Regions from separate parts of the Streptomyces sp. NPDC056296 genome, predicted to be linked through region 2. Evidence: riboswitches for the same ligand, from Rfam matches in the RefSeq annotation. Region 2 holds a riboswitch; each other region holds the start of a gene.
The links. A riboswitch is a leader RNA that binds a small molecule or an ion and turns the genes downstream of it on or off. The one in region 2 is predicted to bind cobalamin.

Region 1: another riboswitch for cobalamin. It lies ahead of ACFCZF_RS08110 (energy-coupling factor ABC transporter permease); the one in region 2 lies ahead of metE (5-methyltetrahydropteroyltriglutamate--homocysteine S-methyltransferase).
Region 3: another riboswitch for cobalamin. It lies ahead of ACFCZF_RS32760 (FecCD family ABC transporter permease); the one in region 2 lies ahead of metE (5-methyltetrahydropteroyltriglutamate--homocysteine S-methyltransferase).
Region 4: another riboswitch for cobalamin. It lies ahead of ACFCZF_RS14665 (ribonucleoside-diphosphate reductase subunit alpha); the one in region 2 lies ahead of metE (5-methyltetrahydropteroyltriglutamate--homocysteine S-methyltransferase).

What each region holds. Positions count from the first base shown of each region.
Region 1 covers NZ_JBHJRX010000008.1:142,951-147,685, reverse strand. The annotation lists gene ACFCZF_RS08120 (chloride channel protein) at 192-1,526, shown strand; gene ACFCZF_RS08115 (potassium channel family protein) at 1,616-2,089, shown strand; cobalamin riboswitch at 2,194-2,378, shown strand; gene ACFCZF_RS08110 (energy-coupling factor ABC transporter permease) at 2,408-3,115, shown strand; gene ACFCZF_RS08105 (energy-coupling factor ABC transporter substrate-binding protein) at 3,112-3,450, shown strand; gene cbiQ (cobalt ECF transporter T component CbiQ) at 3,451-4,197, shown strand; gene ACFCZF_RS08095 (ATP-binding cassette domain-containing protein) at 4,218-4,735, shown strand, end outside.
Region 2 covers NZ_JBHJRX010000051.1:12,639-17,373, reverse strand. The annotation lists gene ACFCZF_RS30930 (TetR/AcrR family transcriptional regulator) at 22-678, opposite strand; gene ACFCZF_RS30925 (SDR family NAD(P)-dependent oxidoreductase) at 795-1,616, shown strand; cobalamin riboswitch at 1,681-1,885, shown strand; gene metE (5-methyltetrahydropteroyltriglutamate--homocysteine S-methyltransferase) at 2,050-4,368, shown strand; gene ACFCZF_RS30915 ((2Fe-2S) ferredoxin domain-containing protein) at 4,452-4,735, opposite strand, start outside.
Region 3 covers NZ_JBHJRX010000058.1:62-4,796, forward strand. The annotation lists gene ACFCZF_RS32755 (ABC transporter ATP-binding protein) at 39-812, opposite strand; gene ACFCZF_RS32760 (FecCD family ABC transporter permease) at 812-1,915, opposite strand; cobalamin riboswitch at 2,017-2,152, opposite strand; gene ACFCZF_RS32765 (carbohydrate-binding module family 20 domain-containing protein) at 2,237-3,958, opposite strand; gene ACFCZF_RS32770 (endonuclease/exonuclease/phosphatase family protein) at 4,260-4,735, shown strand, end outside.
Region 4 covers NZ_JBHJRX010000016.1:121,368-126,102, forward strand. The annotation lists gene mctP (monocarboxylate uptake permease MctP) at 1-1,010, shown strand, start outside; gene ACFCZF_RS14660 (GNAT family N-acetyltransferase) at 1,089-1,595, shown strand; cobalamin riboswitch at 1,653-1,814, shown strand; gene ACFCZF_RS14665 (ribonucleoside-diphosphate reductase subunit alpha) at 1,938-4,328, shown strand; gene ACFCZF_RS14670 (ribonucleotide-diphosphate reductase subunit beta) at 4,328-4,735, shown strand, end outside.

The DNA of each region.
Region 1 (4,735 bases), on a different contig from region 2:
CGACCGCGCCGCGCCGCCCGGTCCCCGGAACGGAACCGTGCGCATGCGGCCCTCCCCCGCCTCGCGTTTACTGAAGCGCACACTCGCGTTTACTGAAGCGCACCTGCGAACGCGCGCGACGGACCGTCGGACCAGACGGACCGTCGGACCAGGAGGGCCCGTGACGACTCAGCCCGCCCCGGCGAAACGCGGTGCCGGCCCGGGCCGAGCAGTCCCTGCGGCGCACCCTGCTCAGCCCCGGCTATCTGCGGCTGTTGCTGCTGTGCGTGCTGCTGGGCGTTCCCATCGCGCTGGCCTGTTTCTTCTTCGTCGGCCTCCAGCACGAGTTCCAGCACTGGGTGTGGTCGTCGCTGCCCGAGGCCGCCGGGTACGACGCCCCGCCCTGGTGGTGGCCGCTGCCCGCCCTGGTGCTCGCCGGGCTGATCCTGGCGCCGATCGTGACCCGGATGCCGGGCGGCGGCGGCCATCTGCCGGTGAACGGGCTGGGCGGCGCGCCCGTCGGCCCCCGCGCGCTGCCCGGCGCCGTCCTGGCGGCGCTCGCCACGCTGCCGCTCGGCGTGGTGCTGGGCCCGGAGGCCCCGCTGATGGCCGTCGGCAGCGGGCTCGCCCTGCTGGCGGTGCGGCGGGCGGGGGCGGCGGGAGACCCGAGGGCGCGCGCGATCCTGGCCACGGCCGGCTCCACCGCCGCGATCTCCACCATCCTCGGCGGGCCGGTGGTCGCGGCCGTCCTGCTCATCGAGGGGGCAGGGCTCGGCGGCGCCCAGCTGGTCGCCCTGCTGCTGCCCTGTCTGCTGGCCAGCGCGGCGGGCGCCCTGGTCTTCACCGGATTCGGGGAGTGGACCGGCCTGAAGATCGGCGCGCTGGCCCTGCACGACGTGCCGCCGGGCGCCAACCCGGACGCGGGCGACTTTTTGTGGGGCGTGCCGACGGCGGCGCTGATCGCGGTGCTGATCACGCTGGCCCGCGAGCTGGGCCACCGGACCGTCTCCTGGACGCGGCACCGCACGGCCCTGCGCACCGTCGCCTGCGCCACGGCGGTCGGCGTCTGCCTCACCGCGTACGCCCTGATCACCGGCCGTTCCCCGGCGGAGGCGGCGCTGTCCGGTCAGGCGACCCTCGCCCAGCTCGCCGCGCACCCGCACGCCTGGTCGGTGGGCGCGCTGGTCGCGCTCGTCGCCTGCAAGGGGCTGGCCTGGGGCATCGCGCTGGGCAGTCTGCGCGGCGGCCCGATCTTCCCGGCCGTACTGCTGGGCACGGCGACGGCCATGGCCTGCTCCGGCCTGCCCGGCTTCGGCGCGACCCCGGCCCTCGCCCTCGGCATCTCCGCCGCGGCGGCCGCGGTGACCGGGCTGCCGCTGGCCAGCGCGGTGCTGGCGGTGCTGCTGGTGGGCGGGGACGCGTACGACCAGATGCCGCTGATCGTCACCGCGTCGGTGGTCGCCTTCGTCGTCACCCAGCTGGTACGCCGGACAGAACCGGGCGCGGGAGCGGAACCGCCGAAGGCGGCGCCGGAGACGGCACGGTGACGGAGCGCCGGGCCACCACCGCGCGGACGGACGGCGCCCGATGGCGTACCGCCTGGCGCACGGCCCGGCCCTGGCTCGCGCGGGCCGGCATCGTGGTGGGCACGGTCGTGGCCTACTTCCTCCTCCCCCTCGACCATCTCGGCCCCGGGCGTCCGGTACTGAGCTGGCTGCTGTTCGCCCTGTTGCTGACCTTCGTGGCCGTGCTGCTGCTCCGCCAGATCCGCCACGTCCTCATCGACCGCCCGGAGACCCGGCCCGGTGTGGTCATCCCCCTGCTGATCATCCTGTCCGTGCACGTCTTCTCGGCCACCTACTACGCCCTCGCCAAGCAGCCGGGCGAGTTCACGGGCCTGCGCACCCGCGTCGACGCGCTGTACTTCACCGTGGTGACACTCGCCACCGTCGGCTACGGGGACATCACCCCGCGGGGCCAGGCCGCGCGGGTCGTGACCGTTCTGCAGATCGCCTACAGCTTCGTGTTCCTCACCGCCGCCGCGACCGCGCTGAGCACACGGGCACGCGCCATGGTGGTCCGGCGCACCGAGCGGGACCGGCCCGACTGACGGCGGCCGAAGGCGCGGCGCCGGCGGCTGTTTCCGCAGCCCCGGGGCCTGTTCGCCGGACCGGCCGGACCGGAGGCCCGCTTGTCACCACCCCTGTGGGAGCACTACTGTCGCCACGCCTTGGTGAACGGGAAATCCGGTGTGATGCCGGTGCGGCCCTCGCCACTGTGAATCGGGAAGTCCGGCTCCGGCCCCAACAGGCAGCCACTGGGTTCTAGGACCCGGGAAGGCGGAGCACGGGCGGTGGTACCCGTAAGCCAGGAGACCGGCCAAGGCGCGTCGTCCATCCACGAGGTGCTGGAGAGGGTCTGCTGAGCCATGCACATAGCCGAGGGCTTTCTGCCACCGGCGCACGCGATCGCCTGGGGTGTCGCGTCCGCGCCGTTCGTCGTCCACGGAGTACGGTCACTCACCCGTGAGGTCAGGGAGCACCCGGAGAGCACCTTGCTCCTCGGTGCCTCCGGAGCCTTCACGTTCGTTCTGTCTGCCCTGAAACTGCCGTCCGTCACCGGCAGTTGCTCACACCCGACCGGCACCGGTCTGGGTGCCATTCTCTTCCGTCCGCCGATCATGGCGGTGCTGGGCACCATCACCCTGCTCTTCCAGGCGCTGCTGCTGGCGCACGGCGGGCTTACCACGCTCGGCGCCAACGTCTTCTCGATGGCGATCGTGGGCCCGTGGGCCGGCTACGCCGTCTACCGGCTGCTGCGCCGCTACGACGTGCCGCTGATGGTCGCGGTGTTCTTCGGGGCGTTCGTCGCCGACCTGTCGACCTACTGCGTCACCAGCGTGCAGCTGGCGCTGGCGTTCCCGGACCCGAGCAGCGGGTTCCTGGGCGCGCTCGGCAAGTTCGGGTCCATCTTCGCCGTCACGCAGATCCCGCTCGCGGTGAGCGAGGGCCTGCTCACGGTCATCGTGATGCGGCTGCTGGTGCAGTCCAGCAAGGGCGAACTGACCCGGCTGGGCGTGCTGTTGACCAAGGCCGGCAAGACCAGCACCGACGAGCCGGAGGCGGTGGCCCGATGAGCCGCAACGCGAAGATCAACGCCCTGCTGCTGCTCGCCGTGGCCGCGCTCGCGGTGCTGCCGCTGGTCCTGGGTCTCGGCGACCACAAGGAGGAGCCGTTCGCCGGTGCCGACGCCGAGGCGGAGACGGCGATCACGGAGATCGAGCCGGACTACGAGCCGTGGTTCTCACCGCTGTACGAGCCGCCGTCCGGGGAGATCGAGTCGGCGCTGTTCGCCGTGCAGGCCGCGATCGGCGCGGGCGTGCTGGCCTACTACTTCGGGCTGCGTCGGGGCCGGCGGCAGGGCGAGGAGCGGGCTGCCGCGGCGCCGCGGGGCGTCCCCGAAGGGGACTGAGTGCTGCCGATCGACGCGGCGGCGCACAGCAGTCGCTGGCGCCGCCGCCATCCCGTGGACAAGGCCGTGCTCGGGCTGGGGCTGACCGTGCTCGCGATCTCGCTGCCGCCCTGGCCGGGCGCGGCGCTGGTGCTGGTGACGGCGCTCGCCGTGCTGCTCGGCCCGGCGGGTGTGCCCGGGCGCCGGCTGTGGCGGGCGTACCGCGTGCCGCTGGGCTTCTGCGTGACCGGGGCGCTGCCGCTGCTGGTGCAGGTCGGGGGCCCGGACGGGTTCCTGACGGCGGCGGACGGCGGGCCGGTGCGCGCCGGTGAGCTGCTGCTGCGCACCTCGGCGGCCTCCCTCGGGGTGCTGCTCTTCGCGTTCACCACACCGATGTCCGACCTGCTGCCCCGTCTGGTGCGGGCCGGCGTGCCCGCGCCGGTGGTCGACGTGGCGCTGGTGACGTACCGCATGAGCTTCCTGCTGCTGGACTCCGTGCGCCGGGTGCGGGAGGCGCAGGCCGCGCGGCTGGGCCACACCACCCGGGCCGCCGCCTGGCGTTCGCTCGGCGGGCTCGGCGCCACGGCGTTCGTGCGGGCCTTCGACCGGGCGGCGCGGCTCCAGTCGGGGCTCGCCGGGCGCGGCTACGACGGCACCCTGCGCGTCCTGGTGCCCGAGGCCCGCGTCTCCGTGCCCTTCACGGCGGCGAGCGTCGCGCTGCTGGCGGCGCTGGCCGCCCTCACCCTCGTACTGGAGAGGCCGCTGTAGTGAGCGAGACGATCGAGAGGATGGAGTCGGCCGCGTCGTCCCTGGTCGCCCTGCGGGGCGTGTCCTTCGCGTACGAGGAGGGCCCGGACGTGCTCGCCGGCCTGGACTTCGCGGTGCGCGAGGGGCGTGCGCTCGCGCTGCTGGGCCGCAACGGCAGCGGCAAGACCACGCTGATGCGGCTGCTCAGCGGCGGACTGAGGCCGCGCGCGGGGACGTTGACGGTCGACGGGGAGCCGGTGACGTACGGCCGCAAGGGACTGACCCGGCTGCGGACCACGGTGCAGCTGGTGGTGCAGGACCCGGACGACCAGCTGTTCGCGGCGTCGGTGGCACAGGACGTGTCCTTCGGGCCGCTGAACCTGGGCCTGTCCGACGCGGAGGTCCGCTCCCGGGTCGAGGAGTCGCTCACCGCGCTGGACATCGCCGCACTCGCCGACCGGCCCACCCACCTGCTGTCCTACGGGCAGCGCAAGCGGACCGCGATCGCCGGGGCCGTCGCGATGCGGCCCCGGGTGCTGATCCTCGACGAGCCGACCGC
Region 2 (4,735 bases):
CACCGGGCGCCTGTGTTCCCCCTACGCCACCCTCGGCGAGGACACGGCATCCGGCCTTGAACGGCGGGGGCCACCGGCGGGCGGGCCGAAAGCCCTGAGGGTCGCGTCGACGAGTGAGTCGGCGTAGGCGGCGGTCAGCGGGCCGCTGCGGTGCAGCCACCGCTGGAAGAGGGGGGCGTAGAGCACTTCGAGGGCCAGGTCGAGGTCGGCGTCGGCAGCGAGCTGGCCGGCTTCCTGGGCGCTGCGCAAGCGTGCCTTCTTCGCCTCGTCCAGCGGCCGGGCCAGCTTCTCGTGGTACTCGGCCGCCAGCGCGGCATCGTTGGAGATCTCGGTGTTGAGGGCCCGGATCAGCCTGTCGAAGGACGGGTCGGCGAACTCCTGTGCCGTGGCACGCAGGACGAGCTTGAGGTCCGCCTCGACGTCACCCGTGTCCGGCAGCGCGACCGACTGCCCGTCCGCGTCCGCACTCAGATCCAGGAGGGCGGCGAAGACGACCGCGCTCTTCGACGGCCACCGCCGGTAGATCGTCTGCTTGCCGACGCCGGCCCGGGTGGCGATGGCCTCGACGGTGACCTTCTCGTACGCCTCCTCCACGACCAGGGCGCGGGTCGCCGCGAGGATCGCCTGCCGGGACCGTTCCTTGCGCCGGGAGTGGTCCGGCCCCTTCTCGTTGGACATGCGCCCAGTCTAGGCGCCAAGAGAAACGAGACGGACCGTATTGAAAAGCCGAGAGGGATCCTCTAAGCTCTGAACGAACCGAGACGAGCCGTTTCGTTTACTGAGAGTGAGGCAGTGTGACGCGTGCAAGAGTCTGGCTCATCACCGGAGCCTCCCGCGGCCTGGGCAGGGCTTTCACCGAGGCCGCGCTGGCGGGCGGCGACCGGGTGGTCGCCGCCGCCCGCAACGTCGGTCCCCTGGAGGAACTGACCGAGAAGTACCCCGACCACCTGGTTCCTCTTTCGCTGGATGTCACCGACCGCCAGGGCGTGTTCGACGGCGTTGAGCGCGCGGCAGGCGCCTTCGGCAGGCTGGACGTCGTCGTCAACAACGCCGGCGCGATGCTCTACGGCATGGTGGAGGAAGCCACGGAGGAGCAGATCCGGGCGCACATGGACGTGAACTTCTTCGGCGCCGTGTGGGTGGCCCAGGCGGCCCTTCCTCACCTGCGCGCCCAGGGCGGGGGCCGGCTCCTCCAGGTCACCTCGATGGGCAGCGGCGGCGGCATGGCCACCGTCGGCTTCTACGGCGCGGGCAAGGCCGCACTGGACTCGGTCAGCGAGGCGCTCGCGATGGAGGTCGAGGGGTTCGGCGTCAAGGTCACCATCGTGCAGATGGGCGGCTACGAGACCGGCCTGTTCACCGCGGGCACCACGAACACCGAACCCCTGGCGCGGTATCAGCCCCTGCGCACCGAGATGGAGGCGATGTGGGGCGACGCCGTCGCCCCGGGCCCGGAGACCGCCGCCCCGGTCATCATGGAGCTGGCCGCGCTGCCGGACCCGCCCCGACGGCTCATAGTCGGCAGCCAGTCCTTCGATCACGTACTGGAGATGGGCCGGGCCCAGGCGGATCTGTACCGGTCCTGGGAGCACCTCAGCCGAACCGCCCCTGGCTGACCGGTCCGCACGCCACGGTAGGCTGGCGAGCGCAGCTGGTTCGCCCCGTCCTCCCCCACGGCCCAAAAGGCTTGGGGGCCCTGGCGGGAGCGTCGTAAGAGGGAACCCGGTGGGAATCCGGGACTGCCCCGCAGCGGTGAGCGGGAACGACCGCCGTCATCAGCACTGGACCCGGTGAACAGGGTCTGGGAAGCGACGGCCAGTAGATGTCTCGTACGACTGAGACGTGCCCGTGAGTCCGAAGACCTGCCCGTTGCCCGCGTACGGACGACTCGTGCGCGGACATCCCGGTGACCTCGTGGGCGGGTCGGCGTACATACCAGGCGGACGACCGCGCTGTGCCGCGCGACGTCGATCCCGCCCGGTCGTCACCCCTTCGCGCTCTCGTCCCGTCCCCGGGATCTCAGGGATTCATCTCGCGAAGGAGATCTCCGTGACCAGCAAGTCCGCGGCCGCGGCAGCACGGGCCACCGTGTACGGCTATCCCCGCCAGGGCCCGAACCGGGAACTGAAGAAGGCGATCGAGGGCTACTGGAAGGGCCGCGTCACCGCCGAAGCCCTCCACTTGGCCGCCGCCGAACTGCGCGCCGCCAACTGGCGGCAGCTCGCCGAGGCCGGCATCGGCGAGGTCCCGACCGGCGACTTCTCGTACTACGACCACGTCCTCGACACCACCGTCATGGTCGGCGCGGTCCCCGCCCGCCACCGCGACGCCGTCGCCGCCGACGCGCTGGACGGCTACTTCGCCATGGCCCGCGGCACCCAGGACGTCGCGCCGCTGGAGATGACCAAGTGGTTCGACACCAACTACCACTACCTGGTGCCCGAACTGGGCCCGGACTCGGTGTTCACCGCCGACTCGGCCAAGCAGGTGGCCGAGCTGAAGGAGGCCCTCGGGCTCGGGTTGAGCGCCCGCCCGGTACTGGTCGGGCCGGTCACCTACCTGCTGCTCGCCAAGCCCGCCCCGGACGCGCCCGCGGACTTCGAGCCGCTCACCCTGCTGGACCGGCTGCTGCCCGTGTACGCCGAAGTCCTCGCCGACCTGCGCGCGGCCGGCGCCGAGTGGGTGCAGCTCGACGAGCCCGCCCTGGTCGAGGACCGCGCCCCGGCCGAACTGAACGCCGCCGCCCGCGCCTACCGCGACCTCGGCGCCCTCGACGACCGGCCGAGGCTCCTGATCGCCTCCTACTTCGACCGCCTCGGCGAAGCCCTGCCCGTCCTGGCCAACGCCCCCGTCGACGGACTCGCCCTGGACTTCACGGACGCCGCGGCCGCCAACCTCGACGCCCTCGCGGCCGTGGGCGGGCTGCCCGGCAAGCGCCTGGTCGCCGGTGTCGTCGACGGCCGCAACGTCTGGATCAACGACCTGGAGCAGTCCCTCGCCACCCTCGCCACCCTGCTCGGCCTGGCCGACCGGGTCGACGTGGCCGCCTCCTGCTCCCTCCTCCACGTCCCCCTCGACACGGCCGCCGAACGGGACACCGACCCCCAGATCCTGCGCTGGCTCGCCTTCGCCCGCCAGAAGGCGGGCGAGATCGTCACCCTCGCCGAGGGCCTGACCCTCGGCACCGACACGATCACCGCCCGACTGGCCGCGAACCGGGCCGACCTCGCCGCCCGGGTGAACTCCCCCATCACCCACGACCCCGCCGTCCGCGCTCGCGCCTCCGCCGTCACGGACACCGACACCCGGCGCCCCCAGCCCTACCCCGAGCGGGCCACCGCCCAGCGCGCCGCCCTCGGCCTGCCGCTCCTGCCGACCACCACCATCGGCTCGTTCCCGCAGACCGGCGAAGTGCGTACCGCCCGCGCCGACCTGCGCGCGGGCCGCATCGGCACGGCAGGCTACGAGGAGCGCATCAAGGCCGAGATCCAGGAGGTCATCGCCTTCCAGGAGAAGACCGGCCTCGACGTCCTCGTGCACGGCGAGGCCGAACGCAACGACATGGTGCAGTACTTCGCCGAACAGCTGACGGGGTACCTGGCCACACAGCACGGCTGGGTGCAGTCCTACGGCACCCGTTACGTCCGCCCACCGATCCTTGCCGGTGACGTCTCCCGGCCCGAACCGATGACGGTGCGCTGGACGACGTACGCCCAGTCGCTCACCTCTCGCCCCGTCAAGGGCATGCTCACCGGGCCGGTCACCATGCTCGCCTGGTCCTTCGTCCGCGACGACCAGCCCCTCGGCGACACCGCCCGCCAGGTCGCCCTCGCCCTGCGCGACGAGGTGAACGACCTGGAGGCGGCCGGCGGTTCGGTCATCCAGGTGGACGAGCCCGCGCTGCGCGAGACCCTCCCGCTGCGCGGAGCCGACCGCCCGGCCTACCTGGCGTGGGCCACCGAGGCCTTCCGGCTCAGCACGAGCGGCGTACGCCCGGACACCCAGATCCACACCCACATGTGCTACGCCGAGTTCGGTGACGTCGTCCAGGCCATCGACGACCTCGACGCCGACGTCATCAGCCTGGAGGCGGCGCGCTCCCACATGCAGGTCGCCCGCGAACTCGCCACCCACGGCTACCCGCGCGAGGCGGGCCCCGGCGTCTGGGACATCCACTCCCCGCGCGTGCCCGGCGCGGACGAGATGGCCGACCTGCTGCGCACCGGGCTGAAGGCCATCCCCGCCGAGCGGCTGTGGGTCAACCCCGACTGCGGCCTGAAGACCCGCGGCCGGCCCGAGACCCGTGCCTCTCTGGAGAACCTGGTCGCCGCCGCCCGCACGGTCCGCGGCGAGTTGCCCACCTCCTGACCGCCGGCGCCCACGGCCGGAACCCGTTCCCGGGACCCGGCCGTGGACGCGGGCCCGGTTCGGCCGCCCGGCCGGTGCCGATGTCAGCCGGCGGCGCGGCGGCGCCTTGGCGGGCTGAAGGCGTAGAGGTCCAGGATCTCCGGGCGGGGCGCCACGCCGGGGCCGCCGGCGCGGGCCCACGCGGCCACGTCCTCGGTCCCGTCCGGGTCGTTGACCAGCCCGAGCCAGACTGGCCGCGCCCCGGCGGCCCGGCCCTCGGCGGAGGGCTGTACGACGATGACGTTGGCCTGGTCGCAGACGTCGAGGCAGTCGGAGACCCGTACCGGCGCCGCGGCGCGCAGGCGCTCCGTCTGGGCCGCGTGGTCGA
Region 3 (4,735 bases), on a different contig from region 2:
CGTGTCACCAACGTCCCGGGACAGCACACCTAGGCGGACTACTGAGAGGGGAGGCGGTCGAAGAGCAGTTGAACCGCGCCTGTCTCCGGGTGGGGCACCCGGTGCGCCCGGACTCCGAAGACGTCGGCCAGCAGGTCGGGCGTGAGAACGTCGTGAGGGGCGCCGGAAGCGACGATCCGCCCGCCCTCGACGACGTGGAGAAGATCGCAGTGGAGGGCGGCCAGGTTGAGGTCGTGCAGTGCCGTGAGCACGGTCAGCCCGCTGTCCCGCACCAGGGAGAGCACCTCCAACTGCTGCGCGATGTCGAGGTGATTGGTGGGCTCGTCCAGCACCAGTACCTGCGGCTGCTGAGCGAGGGCGCGGGCGATCAGGACCCGTTGCTTCTCACCGCCGGAGAGCGTGAGGAAGCCGCGGTGGGCCAGATGGCCGGCGCCGACTCCGTCCAGTGCGGCGGCACACGTCCGCCGGTCCTCGTCGGTCTCGCGGGCCACCGCCCCCTGGTGCGGCAGTCTGCCCATGGCCACGACCTCGGCCACCGTGAAGTCGAACTCCGCGACCACTTCCTGCGGAAGGGCGGCGAGCCGGCGCGCGCTTTCGCGCGCGCTCATGGCCACCAGGTCGTCACCGCCGAGACGTACCGCACCCGCCGTGGGACGCAGGGCCCGGTAGACGCATCGCAACAGGGTCGACTTGCCGCTGCCGTTGGGCCCGACGAGCCCCACGACCTGTCCACTGCCCGCCCGCAGTGAGACGTCCTCCAGCACGCGCGCCCCGGAGATCTCCACTGTGACGGTGTCGATGTCGATCTGCATCACACGCCTCCGAAGGTGTAGGTGCGGCGGCGCATGAGCAGGACGAAGCAGGGCACGCCGATGGCGGCGGTCAGTACGCCCAGCGGCAGCTCGGCCGGGGCGAGCACCACGCGCGACAGGATGTCCACCCAGATCAGCAGCACGGCGCCGGCCAGCGGGGCCACGGCCAGCAGCCTGCGGTGGTCCGCCCCGACCAGCATCCGGGCGGCGTGCGGAACCATCAGGCCCACGAAGCCGATCGCCCCGCTGACCGCGACCACGGCCCCGGTGACGGCGGCTGCGGTGAGGAACAGTTCCTTGCGCAGCCGCCCGGGGTCCACGCCCAGCGCGGCAGCGGTCTCGTCGCCCATGGCGAGGGCGTTCAGGCGCCGGGCCGACCAGCCGAGGTGGACGAGGCCGCCGAGTACCGCGCCCGCGGCGATCGGTACGGAGGACCAGCTCGCGCCGCCCAGACTGCCGAGCAGCCACATCACCGCGGACCGGGCCGCTTCACCGTGTTCGGCGGCGAACACCATGAACGTGGTCACGGCCGAGAACCCGTAGTACAACGCGGTACCGGTCAGCACCAGCCGGAGCGGCGTCAGCCCCCTCGGGGTCCGGGCGATCGCGTACACCAGCGTCATGGCGGCGAGCGCGGAGACGAACGCCGCCGTGGACAGCGCCCAGATACCGAGAGCGCCGAAGGCGCCGAAGATGAGCACGGCGTTGGCTCCGACGGCGGCGCCGGAGGAGATGCCGAGTACGAACGGGTCCGCGAGCGCGTTGCGGACCATGGCCTGTACGGCGACGCCGACGGATGCCAGACCGGCACCGACGACGGCCGCGAGCACGGCGCGGGGGAAGCGGAGTTCCCACACGATGGTGTAGGAGGAGACCTCGTCCGGTGCGATGGCCCCGCCGGTCAGCCCCGCCCAGAGGTAGTGCAGCGCCTCGCTCCACGAGAGCCCCGACGCCCCGATGCCCGCCCCGCAGGCCAGGGAGACGGGGAGCGCGACGCACAGGGCCGTCACGAGCAGGGGCAGCGAGACACGCTGAGGTGGTGGGGGTCCGCCGCTCGTACGTTGGTGCGGTACGACGGGTTTACGGTCGCGGAGCGTGGCCACAGGCGGATCGCTTTCGCCTCGGGCCGTGCACCTGCGTGTTCGAAGGAGCGGGCCCGGGCGCTGGGCGCCGTGCGCAGCACCTCTCGCAGTCCACGGCGATTGACAGGAGCTTCACCACCGCGGGTAATCGGGCTTACGGAACCACCCTGTTCGAGGGCTCCGCCTACCGTTGCGGGTCAGCGCCGGACTTCGACCGGACTTCCCCCGCGAGGCGCTTGCAGCTTAGCGCCTGTCCCACGCCCGCTCTCCACGGGGAAGGCACAGGCGGCTGTGGCCGTCCCCGTCGACAGAGGCGGGGACGGCCACAGGAGGCAGGCGGGGTCAGCCGCGCCAGGTGTCGTTGAGTGTGGTTTTGGTGGAGGTGACGGTCGCGGTGCGGTTGGCGCCGCTTTCCCAGGTCACGTTCCCTGCCTCGTCCTTGCGGATGTACTTGTACTCGAAGGACGTGCCCTCGGGGAGCTCCACGTCCAGTTTCCACACCGGATAGGCGGCCGGGTCGAGCTTGAGGGCGCTGCCCGGGTTCCAGTTGCCCAGTTCCGGCCTGTTGCCGGTCACGTAGATGTTCTGGCCCGGGTTGGTGGAGGCGTTGACGGCGAAGGACACGCCGGAGGTCACCGGGTCGGGGTCGGGAGCGGTGCCACCGTCGCAGTTCCGGGCGTTGACGTGCAGGGCCGCGGCCGTGTGGGCGCCGAGGGTGGCGGTGAACCGGCCGGATCCGTCGACGGTGACACCCTTGCCGGACTGAACGTCGCAGTAGTCGCCGGCGGGCAGCGACGTCTGGAACGTACGGGTCAGCGAGGAGCCCTCGTGGTTGATGGCGACGTACGCCTTGGAGCCGCGCCCGAAGGCGATCCGGTCGCCGCCGTTGTCCCACCAGTCGGTCACCGACTGGCCGCGGGCGGCGTTGCGGAAGCCGACCATGGAGGAGATCTCGCGCCAGGCGTGCTGGCACTTCCAGCCGTCGCTGTAGCAGGCGTTCACCTGGCCGCCGCTCGGCGGGCCCGCGTCGCGGTCGGAGAACTCGTAGCCGGAGTGGACGTCGGGGTTGCCGTACGGCCAGGCCAGCATGAAGACGTTGGCCAGGGTGTAGTTGGCGCCGTCCTTGTAGCTGAGGGTCTCGCCGTTGCGTTCGGTGTCGTGGTTGGCGACGAAGACGTTGGACTTGTCCGAGGGCATGTGGCCCCAGGCTTCGCCGAAGTTCTTCAGGTACGCGAGGTTCTCGCCGTTGAAGACGCGCTTGAGGTCGCGTCCGTAGCGGAATTCCTGGACGTCGCCGCTGCCGAGGTACTCGGTCGGGGAGACGGCCTCGCCGGCACCGTGGATGGCCTCGTGCTTCCAGTACACGTTCGGGTTGCTGAGGCGGGACTTGATGTCGGCCAGGTCTCCGGCGGCCATGTGCTTGGCCGCGTCGATCCGGAAGCCGTCGACGCCGAGTGACAGCAGGTCGTTGAGGTAGCCGGCGATCCTGCCCCGGACGTAGTCCTCGCCGGTGTCCAGGTCCGCGAGCCCGACCAGCTCGCACTCCTGGACGTTGAAGCGGTTGCGGTAGTCGTTGATCTGCGAGGTGCAGTTGTCGAAGTCGGGCGCCGAGTAGATGCCCGGATAGTTGTACTTGGTGTACGACGAGCCGCCGGTTCCGGTGCCGTTCCCGGCCGACATATGGTTGATGACCGAGTCGGCGACGACCTTCACACCCGCCGCGTGACACGTGTCGACCATGCTCTTGAACTGTCCGCGGTCACCGAGGCGGCCCGCGATCTTGTAGCTGACCGGCTGGTAGGAGGTCCACCACTGCCCGCCCTGGATGTGCTCCTGAGGCGGGGAGACCTGGACGAAGCCGTAGCCGGCCGGGCCGAGGGTGTCGGTGCACGCCTTGGCGACCGAACTGAACTTCCATTCGAACATCACCGCGGTGACGTCCTTGTCGCCGGGCGGGGAAGCCTGCGCCGGTACCGCGGTGGTGAGGAGGCTGCCGGCCACGCCGGCGGTGAGTGCAAGTGCTGCGGCGGTGTTTCTTCGCGCTCTGCTGATGCTCCTGTGCATGGAGTCTCCCGTGTGAGGATGCGGGTGTCCTGGATGCCGATCGATGGCTGACTGGGGAGTCGGCGCACCCTTGCAATACATTTCTGCAAGATGACTGCAAGGTGTTGCGGTCGTGACCGTAAGGGCACTGTTCTGTACCGGTCAAGGCTTTGAACGAGGCCGACTGCCGGGACGTGACGTGGCGTCATTTCTGCAACTTTCCGGTTCTTCTTGCAGCACGGGAACGTTCGCGCCTCCCCGCACCGGAACCCGATCCACCTGGTGCGGCGTCCTGACGAGCAAGGACGAGTGGACGGGAACGATGGTCGAACGAACGGAAACGCGGGGCAGGTCGGTGTGGGCGCGGGGGCGAGTGCTCGCCGGGGCGGCGGTGCTGACGGCCGCCCTGCTGGTGCTCCACGGGGTGGTCCCCAATGCGGTGGGCGGGCTGGGCAGTCTGCTGGAATCGTTCCTGCCGTGGCTCGGCCTGGTGATCGTGGTGCTGCTCCTCCTCGCGCTGCTGCGCCGCTCGGCCGTCGCGCTGGTGGCGCTGCTCCTGCCGCTGGCTGCCTGGACGTACCTCTTCGGCGGACTGCTCCTGCCCGCGCCGGAGCCCGGCGCCGCCGACCTGGTCGTGGTGCAGCACAACGTCAGCGACGAGAACACCGACCCCGCGGGCACGGCCCGTGCACTGGCCGATGCCGGGCCCGACCTCATCGCGCTCCAGGAGCTGGTGCCGCCGGCACTGGACGTGTACGAGAAGACTCTCGCCGCGGAGTACCCGTACCGGACGGTTCA
Region 4 (4,735 bases), on a different contig from region 2:
AGGACACGCTGATCTACATCGTGATCGCGGTGGCGATCATCTACATCCCGATCAAGCTCGGCGGGTTCGACGACATCTTCGCCGCGGCGAACGACAAGTTCAGCGAGTCGGGCAAGGGCGGACTGGTGCCGGACCACGGCGGCCAGTGGACATACGCCACCCTGGCGCTCGGCTCGGCGCTCGCGCTCTTCATGTACCCGCACTCGATCACCGCGACGCTGTCCTCGCGCAGCCGTGAGGTGATCCGCCGCAACACCACGATCCTGCCGCTGTACTCGCTGATGCTGGGCCTGCTCGCGCTGCTGGGCTTCATGGCGATCGCGGCCGGGGTCAAGGTGGAGAACGGGCAGCTGGCGATCCCGCAGCTGTTCGAGAACATGTTCCCGGACTGGTTCGCCGGCGTGGCCTTCGCGGCGATCGGCATCGGCGCCCTGGTCCCGGCGGCGATCATGTCGATCGCGGCCGCGAACCTCTTCACCCGCAACATCTACAAGGACTTCATCAAGCCGGACGCCACCCCGGCCCAGGAGACGAAGGTCTCCAAGCTGACGTCCCTGCTGGTGAAGGTGGGCGCGCTGGTCTTCGTCCTCGGCATGGACAAGACGGTCGCGATCAACTTCCAGCTGCTCGGCGGCATCTGGATCCTGCAGACCTTCCCGGCGCTGGTCGGCGGCCTGTTCACCCGCTGGTTCCACCGCTGGGCGCTGCTCGGCGGCTGGGCGGTCGGCATGATCTACGGCACGGCCGCCGCCTACGGTGTCGCCTCGCCGACGCAGAAGCACTTCGGCGGCTCCTCCGAGGAGATCCCGGGCATCGGCGAGATCGGCTACATCGGCCTCACCGCCTTCGTGCTGAACGTCGTGGTCACCGTGGTCCTGACCTTCGTCATGCGGGCTCTCAAGGCGCCCGACGGCGTCGACGAGACCAAGCCGAGCGACTACACGGCGGACGCGGGCGACCCCGGCGTCGAGGTGGAGCTGCCGCCGGCCACGGCGGGCACCTCGCACTGATCGCCGTCCCTGCTACGCGGCGGGCCGTCGGAGAAATCCGGCGGCCCGTTGTCGTACCCGTCGGGCACACTCGTCGTCATGGACTTCGTGATCCGGCAGGCGGCGGCGGACGAGTACGGCACCGTCGGTGAGATCACCGCGCAGGCCTATCTACAAGACGGCCTCCTGGACTTCGGGGAGAGCGACGCGTACCTCGGCGAACTGAGGAACGTGGCCAAGCGGGCGGCGGCCGCCGAGGTGCTGGTCGCCGCGGCGGACGGCCGGGTGCTCGGCGGCGTGACCTTCGTGCCGTCCGGCGGCCCCATGGCCGACATCGCCCGGCCCGGCGAGGCCGAGATACGGATGCTCGCCGTCGCCCGCGAGGCACGCGGACGCGGGGTGGGCGAGGCCCTCGTACGGACCTGCGTCGACCGGTCCCGGGCCGTCGAGGGCTGCGCGCGCGTCGTGCTGTCCACCCAGCGCACCATGCGCAGCGCCCACCGCCTCTACGAACGGATGGGCTTCGCCCGCACACCCGACCGCGACTGGAACCCGCTGCCGGAGCTCGACGACATCACGCTCCTCACCTATGAACTGACGCTCTGACACCAGCGCCACCCCTCAACGGCCCCTCCGCGACACAACATCTGGGGGTGCTCGCCGAACCCGGCACAAGATGTATGCTCGTGCTCGCTGTCGCCGCAGGGGAATCCGGTGCGAATCCGGAACTGTCCCGCAACGGTGTACTTGTGTGTATCCGCGCGTCTCCGCACGTGTGCACACGCATGTCCAGTCCGAGGACCTGCCGACAGTGCGCCCGTACCGTCCCGGTCCGGGTGCCTGACGTCCGGGCCTCGTGGAGTGGGCCGGTGGACGCGACGCCGCGTGCGCTCGTGAGCTGCCCCTGCCCTCCCCCAGGCCCCGTGCCGAGCGAGGGAGTGCCCCCACGTGACCATCGCGCCAGCCGACCCGGTTTCAGCGACCCCGGCGACGACTTCAGCGGCCCCGGTGACCGAGCGGCCCGACGGGCCCGGTGCCGCGTTGCTGCGGAACCTGACCGAGCTGACCGCCGACCTCCCGGGCGCCGACCCGGGCCGGGTCGCCGCCGCCGCACTGCGCGGCCGGTCCGCCCGTGCGGACGAGTCCGAGCTGCGGGAGCTCGCCACGGAGGCGGCGGCCGGGCTCATCTCGGAGGACCCGGTCTACTCCAGGCTGGCCGCCCGGCTGCTGACCATCGGCATCCGCGCCGAGGCCGCCTCGCAGGGCGTCACCTCGTTCACCGGGTCGGTCGCCACCGGTCACCGCGAGGGCCTGATCGCCGACCGCACCGCCGAGTTCGTACGGCTGCACGCGGACCGCCTGGACGCGCTGATCGACCCGGCCGCCGACGACCGCTTCGGCTACTTCGGCCTGCGCACCGTGTACAGCCGCTACCTGCTCCGGCACCCGATCACCCGCGAGGTCGTCGAGACGCCCCAGCACTTCATGCTGCGGGTGGCCGCCGGACTCGCCGAGGACGACAGCACGCGTTCGGCCGACGAGGTGGCCGCGCTGTACGGGCTGATGAGCAGCCTCGACTACCTGCCCTCCTCCCCCACCCTGTTCAACTCCGGTACCCGGCACGCCCAGATGTCGTCCTGCTACCTCCTGGACTCCCCCAAGGACGAGCTGGACTCCATCTACGACCGCTATCACCAGGTCGCCAACCTCTCCAAGCACGCCGGCGGCATCGGCATCGCCTACTCCCGTGTCCGCGCCCGGGGTTCGCTGATCCGCGGCACCAACGGTCACTCCAACGGCATCGTCCCGTTCCTGAAGACGCTGGACGCCTCGGTCGCCGCCGTGAACCAGGGCGGCCGGCGCAAGGGCGCGGCGGCGGTCTACCTGGAGACCTGGCACGCCGACATCGAGGAGTTCCTGGAGCTGCGGGACAACACCGGTGAGGACGCCCGCCGCACGCACAACCTGAACCTCGCGCACTGGGTGCCGGACGAGTTCATGCGCCGGGTGGACGCCGACGGACCGTGGTCGCTGTTCTCGCCCGCCGACGTGCCCGAGCTGGTCGACCTGTGGGGCGCGGAGTTCGACGCCGCGTACCGCGAGGCCGAGGCCGCGGGGCTGGCCCGCAAGACCCTCCCCGCCCGTGAGCTGTACGGCCGCATGATGCGCACCCTCGCGCAGACCGGCAACGGCTGGATGACCTTCAAGGACACCGCCAACCGCACCGCCAACCAGACCGCGGAGCCCGGTCACGTCGTCCACTCCTCCAACCTCTGCACGGAGATCCTGGAGGTCACGGACGACGGGGAGACGGCGGTCTGCAACCTGGGCTCGGTGAACCTGGGCGCCTTCGTGGACCCGGCTTCCCGGGACATCGACTGGGAGCGCCTGGACGCCACCGTCCGCACCGCCGTCACCTTCCTCGACCGGGTCGTCGACATCAACTTCTACCCGACCGAGCAGGCGGGCCGCTCCAACGCCCGCTGGCGTCCGGTGGGCCTCGGCGCGATGGGCCTCCAGGACGTCTTCTTCCAGCTGGGCCTGCCCTTCGACTCGCCCGAGGCGAAGGCCCTCTCCACCCGCATCGCCGAGCGCATCATGCTCGCCGCGTACGAGACCTCCGCCGACCTCGCCGAGCGCAACGGCCCGCTGCCGGCCTGGGAGAAGACCCGTACCGCCCGGGGGGTGCTGCACCCCGACCACTACGGCGTCGAGCAGGCCTGGCCGGAGCGCTGGGCGGCCCTGCGCGAGCGCATCGCCGCGACCGGCCTGCGCAACTCCCTGCTCCTCGCGATCGCCCCGACGGCGACCATCGCCTCCATCGCGGGCGTCTACGAGTGCATCGAGCCGCAGGTGTCCAACCTGTTCAAGCGCGAGACGCTGTCGGGCGAATTCCTCCAGGTCAACTCCTACCTGGTGGACGACCTCAAGCGACTCGGCGTGTGGGACGCCCGCACCCGCGAGGCGCTGCGCGAGGCGGGCGGCTCGGTGCAGGACTTCACCTGGATCCCCGAGGACGTCCGCGCGCTGTACCGCACCGCCTGGGAGATCCCGCAGCGCGGCCTGATCGACATGGCCGCCGCCCGCACCCCGTACCTCGACCAGGCCCAGTCGCTGAACCTGTTCCTGGAGACGCCGACCATCGGGAAGCTCTCCTCGATGTACGCGTACGCCTGGAAGCAGGGCCTGAAGACCACGTACTACCTGCGCTCCCGCCCGGCGACCCGCATCGCCCGCGCCGCCGCCCGAGCCACCACCGTCCCCGTGCAGGCCGGCCCGGACCCCGAAGCGGTCGCCTGCTCCCTGGAAAACCCCGAGTCCTGCGAGGCCTGCCAGTAATGACCACCGAGACCACCACCAAGAACCTGCTCGACCCGGGCTTCGAGCTGACGCTGCGCCCCATGCGCTACCCGGACTTCTACGAGCGCTACCGGGACGCCATCAAGAACACCTGGCACGTCGAGGAGGTCGACCTCCACTCGGACGTCGCCGACCTCGCGAAGCTCAGCCCCATGGAGCAGCACCTGATCGGCCGGCTGGTGGCCTTCTTCGCCACCGGCGACTCGATCGTCGCGAACAACCTGGTGCTCACCCTCTACAAGCACATCAACTCCCCCGAGGCGCGGCTCTACCTGTCCCGCCAGCTCTTCGAGGAGGCCGTCCACGTCCAGTTCTATCTGACGCTCCTTGACACCTACCTGCCCGACCCGGAGGACCGCGCCGCCGCCTTCGCGGCCGTGGAGAAC